Regions from separate parts of the Micromonospora sp. DT231 genome, predicted to be linked through region 2. Evidence: riboswitches for the same ligand, from Rfam matches in the RefSeq annotation. Region 2 holds a riboswitch; the other holds the start of a gene.
The links. A riboswitch is a leader RNA that binds a small molecule or an ion and turns the genes downstream of it on or off. The one in region 2 is predicted to bind S-adenosylmethionine.

Region 1 (4,028 bases), on a different contig from region 2:
GCCGGCATCGTCATCCCGGCGACCGCCCAGGTCGGCAAGCGCCTCGCCTGGGCCACGGCGGTAGGGGTGGGGCCGAACGTGCGCGCCATCGTCTCCGGCGACCGGGTGCTCTTCGACCCGGACGACCGCTCCGAGGTCGAGCTGCACGGCCGCGGGTACGTGCTGCTGCGGGAACGCGACGTGCACGCGGTGGCCGCCGAGCGGATCGAGAACGACCCCACCGGCCTCTACCTCTGACGCACCTCCCCCGGCCACCACGCCGCCCCGCGCATCGTTTGCCCAGCCGCACGACGGGAAGCCATCCGGCGACCGTGGCCCTGGGGAGGGACGATGCCAGTATTCGTGAAGAAGCTGTTGACCTGGGGCAGTGTCGCGTTCCTGATCTACTTCATGGCCTTCCGGCCGGACGGCGCCGCGCAGATCTTCAAGGCCATCGGGGGCGCGCTGATGGCGATGTTCCAGGGCTTCGGTGACTTCCTCACCTCCCTGATGACCTGAGACCGCCGGCCGGGGCGCCTGCCGTCAGGGGTGACCCGGCGGCCACGGCGGCGCCGAGCGCGGACCGGCCCAGCCGGGCGGGCCATAGCCCACCGGAGGCGGTGGCGCGGGGGCCAGCACCACCGGGATCGGCACCACCGGCTCGTCCGGGGCGTCCACCGGACGCTGGGTGCCGTCCGGGAAACGCAGGTGGTAGCGGCTGCCGTCCCAGATCCCCGTCGGGGCCTGCGGGTCGCGGCCGACGAAGAACGACCGGTACGCACCGATCGCGTCCAGCAACTCCCGTTCCTCCCGCGCGGTCCGTTCCTGGTCGGCGGGCTTGCGGTCCAGGCCACGAAGCGAGCCGTCGCGCAGCAGGGCCAGTCGGGTGGCCGCGGACTGGTAGCCGCGCATCGCCCGCACCCCGGCGTCGCCGGCCACCCGCCGCGCCCAACTGCGGGCCGCGTGCCGCCGGCCGAGACTGCTCAGCGCGGCCACCTCGGGTGGGCTCAGCCACCCGGCGCGTACGTAGTCCGGCAGGGTCCGCTCGGTGAGCCTCCCCTCCCAGGCGCGCAGCCACACCGCGAGACCCACCATGCCGAAGAAGACAGGCACCATCAGGCCCAGGAAGCCGTACAGCATGATCACCGCCTCGCCGGTGGCCTGGGTCAGCGTGGGCAGCAGGTTCCACGTGCCGTGCAACATCATCGCCAGCAGCAGCCCGCCGATCGGGGCGAGAACCCGGACCCGGCGGTCCGCCGTCCGGGCCGCGATGCCGAGCCCCACACCTGTCATCGAGGTGAAGAGCGGGTGGGCGAACCCGAACAGCAGGATCCGCAGGATGAAGATCCCGATGACCTGGTTGATGCCGGTCACCGGGCCGTACCGGTCAGCTCCGGACGCGTAGCCCAGACCGCCCAGGTAGAGGATGTTCTCCACCATCGCGAAGCCGACCGCGGACAACCCGCAGTAGACCAGGCCGTCGGTGATCCCGGACCACTCCCGCCGGCGGAACACCAGCAGCAGGATCGGGCCCAGCGCCTTGGTCAGCTCCTCGATGAACGGCGCCACCAGCACGCCGGTGAGCGCGTCGGGCAGCCCCCAGTCGGCGAACAGCCCGGCGGCGAAGTCGTTGACCGTGAGCGAGGCGGCGGTGGAGACGAACGCTCCCCAGGCGAAGCAGAAGATCAGATATTTCAGCGGCTCGGGTTCGTACCGGTCCAGCCAGAGGAAGCAGGCGACGAGCACCGGCACCGGCAGGATGGCGGCGGCCACCCCGATCACCAGGGCCTGGACGCCGAGCGACCGGCCGAGCGTGAAGACCATGTACACCGCGCAGGCGGCGATGAGCAGCACCACCGCGGCCAACGCCAGGAACCGCCGCCAACCGAGCCGGCGCAGCGGCATCCGGGGCGCCTGGCCGACGGACGGGGCCGCGGGCGCGGGCGACGGCGGCAGGGGCGTACCGGGCGGGGTGTCGGCCATGCGGTCAGCGTAGCCATCCGCCGCCGGCTGGTCCGGTCGCATCGGTTGCCGCTATGCTGCCGGGAGGTCACGAGTGCCAGCGTTCAGCCCCGGCTTGCTGGCCGGCAACCCTCGTCGAGTTCGCGGTGGGGTGCCCCGGGTGATGACCGGGCCCAGCCCGATCGGTGTGCTGGGCAAGCGCGGACCCCGTCCCGATGCCGCACCCGGGGTCCCTGACCCCGGAGGTTCCGGCGTGCCCGTCACCCTCGTTCCCTCGCTGCCCACCCTGCCCACCGTCGCGCCCGCGTCGGTGCCGCTCGACGTCCTCGGCGTGCCAGGTGAGATCAACCTGGACTACGCGGCGACCGCACCGTGCGCGCGGGCCGCCGCCGACGCGGTGTCCGAGCTACTGCCCTGGTACGCGAGCGTGCATCGCGGCGCGGGCGCGCTGTCGCGGCGCTGCACCCTCGCGTACGAGCAGGCCCGGCAGACGGTGGGTGACTTCTTCGGCGTCCGCGCCGACGATCACGTGATCTTCACCCGCAACACCACCGACGCGCTCAACCTGCTGGCCCGGTCGCTGCCGGCCGGCACCACTGTGGTCACCTTCGCGGGCGAGCACCACGCCAACCTGCTGCCCTGGCCACGCGGTTCGGTACGGCTGCCCGTCCCCGCCGATCCCGCCGGGGCGGTACGCGACCTCGCCGCCGCCCTCACCGAGCTGCGCCGGGGCAGCAACCCGGCGCTGCCGGTGCTGGTCGCGGTGACCGGTGCGAGCAATGTGACAGGTGAGCGGTGGCCGGTCGCCGAGTTGGCCCGGGTGGCACACCGGCACGGTGCCCGGATCGTGCTCGATGCCGCGCAGCTCGCCCCGCACGCCCCGGTCGACCTTCTCGCGCTCGACGTCGACTACCTGGCCGTGTCCGGTCACAAGCTGTACGCGCCGTTCGGTGCGGGTGTGCTGATCGGCCGGGCGGACTGGCTGGACGCCGCTCCGCCGTACCTGGCGGGTGGGGGCGCCACCAGCCACGTCGGCCCGGCCACCCACGACGTGACCTGGGCAAGCGGTCCGGCCCGACACGAGGGTGGCACCCCGAATCTGCTCGGCGCGGTCGCGCTGGCGGCCGTGTGCGCGGCGCTCGGCGCGGCCGACCGGGTCGCGCTGGCCGCCCGCGAGCAGGCGCTGCTGGCGCGACTGCGCACCGGTATCGAGGCGCTGCCGCACGTGGTGGAGCTGCGCACCTTCGGCCCGGACGCGCCCCGGGTGGGCATCGTCTCGTTCGTGGTCGCCGGCTGGGACTCCGCCGACGTGGCCGCGCGGCTGGCGACCGCGCACCGGATCGGCGTACGCGACGGGTTGTTCTGTGCCCACCCGCTGGCCCGGCGGCTGCTCGCCGAGGCGGCGGGGCGTACCGGCCGACGGGACCTGCCGCCCACGGCGTTACGCGCCAGCATCGGCCTGGGCAGCACCGTCGAGCAGGTGGACCTGTTGCTCGCCGCGCTCGCCGAGCTGGGCTGAGGCGCGGTAGACGGTCAGCCGACGGGCGGGGCGGTCGGCGGTTTCGGCGCCTCGCCCGGCTCGGCCGGCTCACCCATCGGGCGTTCCTGCTCCCCGAAGGCGGTGCGGATCCACCGGTTCGCCTCCTCCTGTTCGATCCCGGAGGCCACCAGCAGGTCGCTGGCGGTGGTTCGGATCTGGGCGACGACCACGCTGCCGGAGAAGCCGACGCCGGCGCCGTACGCCCGGCCGGCCTCGCTGACGGCACGCAACGACCGTTCCCGGGCCTTCTCCGGTTCCTCACCGGCGGCGAACTCGTGTTTGAGCAGCCGGACCGACTCGGCGAGGTGGCCGATCGCGTCCGGCATCGGATCGGGCACCGGCTCCTCGTCCTCGATCAACGTGACGGACCGACGGATCAGCGTGCCGGTGTTGCGCATCGCCCGGTCGATCGGGTCGGCCGCCTCCGCGTAGTGGATCAGTTCGCTGCGGCGGTGCCAGCGGGCCGGGGAGAGGGTGGCGGTCTCCTTCGCCCCCTCGATCGCCTCGGCCAACGTGGCCAGTTCCTCCTTGTTGTTGCGCAGCCGGT
Region 2 (4,028 bases):
GGATGCGCTCGGCGTCCACCTGCTCCGGTTCCCACTGCACGTCCCCCATGGGCGCGTCCGTGAACAGCCGGCCGTCCAGGTAGGCGATGTCCGCGACGTACTCCTGCGGGGTCGCCCCCTGCCAGCAGACCGACCGGTAGCCCTCGGCCCGCGGCTGGGCCTCGGCCAGCGCCGCCCGCAGCGCGAGCCGGTCGATCTCCTCGACATCGAGCCGGCGGCGCACCTCGGCGAGGGCCCGCTGGGCGCCGGTGGCGGCGGCGAACGCGTCGCCCGCCCCGCTTCGGGCAGGCCCGCCGGGCAGCGCGGAGACGGCCATCGCGACCACCCGCTTACGGCCGCGCTCGCGGAGCAGGCGCACCCCGTACTCGTGCAACGCCCGACCGACGCCCCGCCGCCGCAACTCCGGATGCACCGTCAGCTCGGCGCCGGCGTTGTCGGGGTTGTCGAGGTACGGCAGGTCGACCTGGAGGAAACCGGCCGGCACCCCGTCGAGCCGGGCCAGCGCCCAGAGCGACTCGGTACCGGGCATCGGTGTGTGGAAGAACGCGTCGAAGCGTCGCCGGCAGAAGGGCGGCAGGTCCGGCAGATCGACGTCTTTTGCCGCCGCACCGATCAGGTACGCCTCGTCGACGGCGGTTCGGTCGGTGCCGTCGAACGACGCGATCGTGATGCTCATGCCGCTGAGCCTGCGCCTCGGGAAAGCGATCGGGCCAGCGATTAATCGCTGGCCCGATCGAACGTGGTCGGGAGGGGCACTCGCACAACGCCTCCGGCGTTGGGTCGTAAGAACTTCAAAAGTCTTCGGCGAAATGCCCTCCCGCACGGAGCATCTTGCGCCGTCCGGTTCCTGCCGTCAAGTCCGCGGGGGTGGGTTTTCCACACTCACAGCGAAATCCCAGTTACACGACTGATCCACTCGCTCCCCCTTCCGGACGACCCCCACCCCCTCCATCAAGCCAACCCAGCACGGGCCGGCCGGTGAGCGGGTCGCGGGCGGGTCAGCCTAGGAGACCTGCGTCGCGGGCGGCGCGCAGCGAGGGCTTGATGTGGTGGGTCGGTCCGACCTGTCCGGCGACCGCGTCGACGGTCTTCAGGCCCTCGCCGGTGTTGAAGACGACGGTCTCCGCGGTCGGGTCGAGCCGGCCGGATTCGACGAGCTTGCGGAGCACCGCGACGGTCACCCCGCCTGCGGTCTCGGCGAAGACGCCTGTGGTGCGGGCCAGGTCGCGGATGCCGGCGCGGATCTCGTCGTCGTCGGCGTACTCCATCCAGCCTCCGGTGCGGCGGACCGCTTCCAGGGCGTAGACGCCGGCGGCCGGGTCGCCGATGTTCAGCGACTTGGCGATGCCGGTGGGCTTGACCGGGATGATCGTGTCGGTGTCGGCGTGCAACGCGGTGGCGATCGGGTTGCAGCCGGCGGACTGGGCGCCGAAGACCTTCCAGCCGCCGGCCGGCGCCTGGACCAGGCCGATCTCCACCAACTCGGAGAACGCCTTGTCGATCTTGGTGAGCAGCTCGCCACTGGCCATCGGGATGACCACCTGCGCCGGGATGCGCCAGCCGAGTTGTTCGGCCACCTCGTAGCCGAGGGTCTTGGAGCCCTCCGCGTAGTACGGCCGGACGTTCACGTTGACGAACGCGGTGTCCTCGAACTCGTCGGTCTCCACCAGTTCGCCGCAGAGCCGGTTGACGTCGTCGTACGAGCCGTCGATGGCGACCAGTTCGCCACCGTAGACGGCGGTGGTGATGACCTTGCCCTGCTCGAGGTCACTGGGGATGAAGACCACCGAGGGCACCCCGGCGCGGGCGGCGTGCGCGGCCACCGAGTTGGCCAGGTTGCCGGTCGACGCGCAGGCGAACCTGGTGAAACCGAGCGCCTTCGCGGCGGTGAGCGCCACCGAGACGACCCGGTCCTTGAACGAGTGGGTCGGGTTGCCGCTGTCGTCCTTGACCCACAACGGCGCGGAGATGCCCAGCTCGGCGGCGAGGCGCGGGGCCGCCACCAGCGGGGTCAGCCCCGGGTCGAGGGTGACCCGGCTGGCCGGGTCCTGACCGGCGGGGAGCAGTGCGGCGTAGCGCCAGATGTTTTCCGGGCCGGCCTCGATCTGCTCGCGGGTGACGGTGGCCAGGGCGGCGGTGTCGTAGTCGACCTCCAGCGGGCCGAAACACTCGTAGCAGGCGTGCTGGGCGACGAGCGGGTAACGGGCCGAGCAGGCGCGACAGACCAGGGCGCGGGCGGGGCTGGCGGAGGTGTCGATGCCGGAGGCGGCGAGCGTCGACGTCATGTCGAGAGTCCTCTCATCTTTCCCCACATCGCACGGTGCGGCAGGGACGGAATTGGCACCTGCCCCGCGGGTCGCTCAGCGGTGAGCGCGCGGGGTGGTTGCCGGGGCGTCGTCGGGCCGTATCCCTCAGCCCCTCTGGATGAGGTATGCAGTTGTGCTGTCGAGTCTAGGCAACTATGTCCGCCGCCTCCACCGCGGATCCCACGCTGTGAGCCGAACAACTCAGCCAGTCACCGGCGGCGGCGCTTCCCGAGGTAGATCGCCACGGCGCCGAGGGCGGCAAGCAGGGCCAGCTGGGCCCGGGGCGCCGGCGGGTGGGTCAGCGGGCGCTCACCGCGACCGGATCGACCACCGCTATCCGGTCCGTGATGGCGCTCGACTGCGGCGGCGACGAAGGCCGGATCCGGGCACGGGTGGCGAGGTTCGCGGCGACCAGCGCACCGATCGTGATGGCGGCTCCGACCAGCTCGATGGGCTCCGGGCGGTAGCCGCGGACGATCTGCACCGCGAAGGTGGTGACCGGGACCAGGTTCATGAACAGCGCGGCGTTGGCGGCGCCGAGCCGCTGCACACCTGTGTTCCAGGCCAGGACCGCGATGACCGCGCCGACGACCACGGCGTACGCCAACTGCGGGGTGACCGCCGCGAGGTCGGCGGCGGCCGGCGCGTGCTGCCAGCCGACGGCGTCCGCGCCGATGCTCGCGGCCAGCATGGCCGCCGTGCCGGCGAGGGCGGTCAGGGTGGTGAAGCGCAGCGGTGACCAGTCGCCGAACCGGCTGGCACCGTGCGTGTAGATGCCCCAGCCGAGCACCGCTCCGATCATCATCAGCCCACCGAGACCGAACTGGCCGAGCCCGGCCAGGCTCCCGCGGGTGATCACCAGGCCGACTCCGAGGAGCGCCACCAGGGAGAGGGCCAACAGGAGCGGCTTCGGCCGTACGCCGTCCCGGGCCCACCGGACCAACTGGGTGATCAGCGGGGTGGTGGCCACGAAGAGAGCGATCTGCTGCGGGGCGGCGTGTTCGAGCGCCAGGTTGGTGAGCACGTTGAAGCCGGCGAAGCCGACCACGCCGAGCAGCACGATCTCGCCGGTCCGGCCGCCGTGCCGCAGCGCGCCGGCACCTTCGCGGAGCAGCAGGATCGCGACCAGAATGAGGCTCGCGAGCAGGTAACGGGCGGTGGTCAGGTTGAGGGGGTCGACCCGGGTCAGCGCACTGGCCAGGACCGGGAACATCACGCCCCAGCCGAGTACGGCGAGCAGCGGATAGGCGGCGGCACGGGATCGCATCGTCAGCTCCAATGTTCGAGTATCGTCGAACCAACGACACCGACCATAGGGGCTTGTTCGATAGTTGTCGAACAAGGGTTACACTGGTCACATGGAGCCGCACGAACCCGACCTGACCGACGTACCGGTGACCACCGTGCTGGCCGCACTCGCCGACGACGTGCGGCTGAAGATCGTGCGGGCGCTTGCCGAAGATGGCGAGGCGACCTGCGGCAGCTTCGACTTCGGCGTCTCCAAGGCGACCCGCAGCCACCACCTGAAAGTGCTGCGCGAGGCCGGCCTGACCCGCACCCGGGCCGCCGGCACCAGCCGCCTGGTCCGGCTCCGCCGCGACGAGCTGGACCGCCTCTACCCCGGCCTCCTGGACGCGGTGCTCAGCACGCACACCTCGGCCTGACGGACAAGCGGTGCGTGCGCTGGGTACAGCATCACCAAACGGTCAGTGTCGGTACGGG

Region 1: it holds a riboswitch for S-adenosylmethionine, as region 2 does, so the genes downstream of both, ACPXBU_RS27190 (aminotransferase class V-fold PLP-dependent enzyme) here and thrC (threonine synthase) in region 2, are expected to answer to the same signal.

Annotation. Positions count from the first base shown of each region.
Region 1 covers NZ_JBNCNO010000013.1:14,857-18,884, reverse strand. The annotation lists gene ACPXBU_RS27205 (GroES family chaperonin) at 1-237, shown strand, start outside; gene ACPXBU_RS27200 (hypothetical protein) at 331-498, shown strand; gene ACPXBU_RS27195 (PrsW family intramembrane metalloprotease) at 523-2,004, opposite strand; SAM riboswitch class IV at 2,028-2,148, shown strand; gene ACPXBU_RS27190 (aminotransferase class V-fold PLP-dependent enzyme) at 2,195-3,460, shown strand; gene ACPXBU_RS27185 (FUSC family protein) at 3,475-4,028, opposite strand, start outside.
Region 2 covers NZ_JBNCNO010000009.1:295,341-299,368, reverse strand. The annotation lists gene ACPXBU_RS23590 (GNAT family N-acetyltransferase) at 1-676, opposite strand, end outside; gene thrC (threonine synthase) at 999-2,285, opposite strand; SAM riboswitch class I at 2,296-2,431, opposite strand; gene ACPXBU_RS23580 (DMT family transporter) at 2,605-3,573, opposite strand; gene ACPXBU_RS23575 (ArsR/SmtB family transcription factor) at 3,665-3,970, shown strand.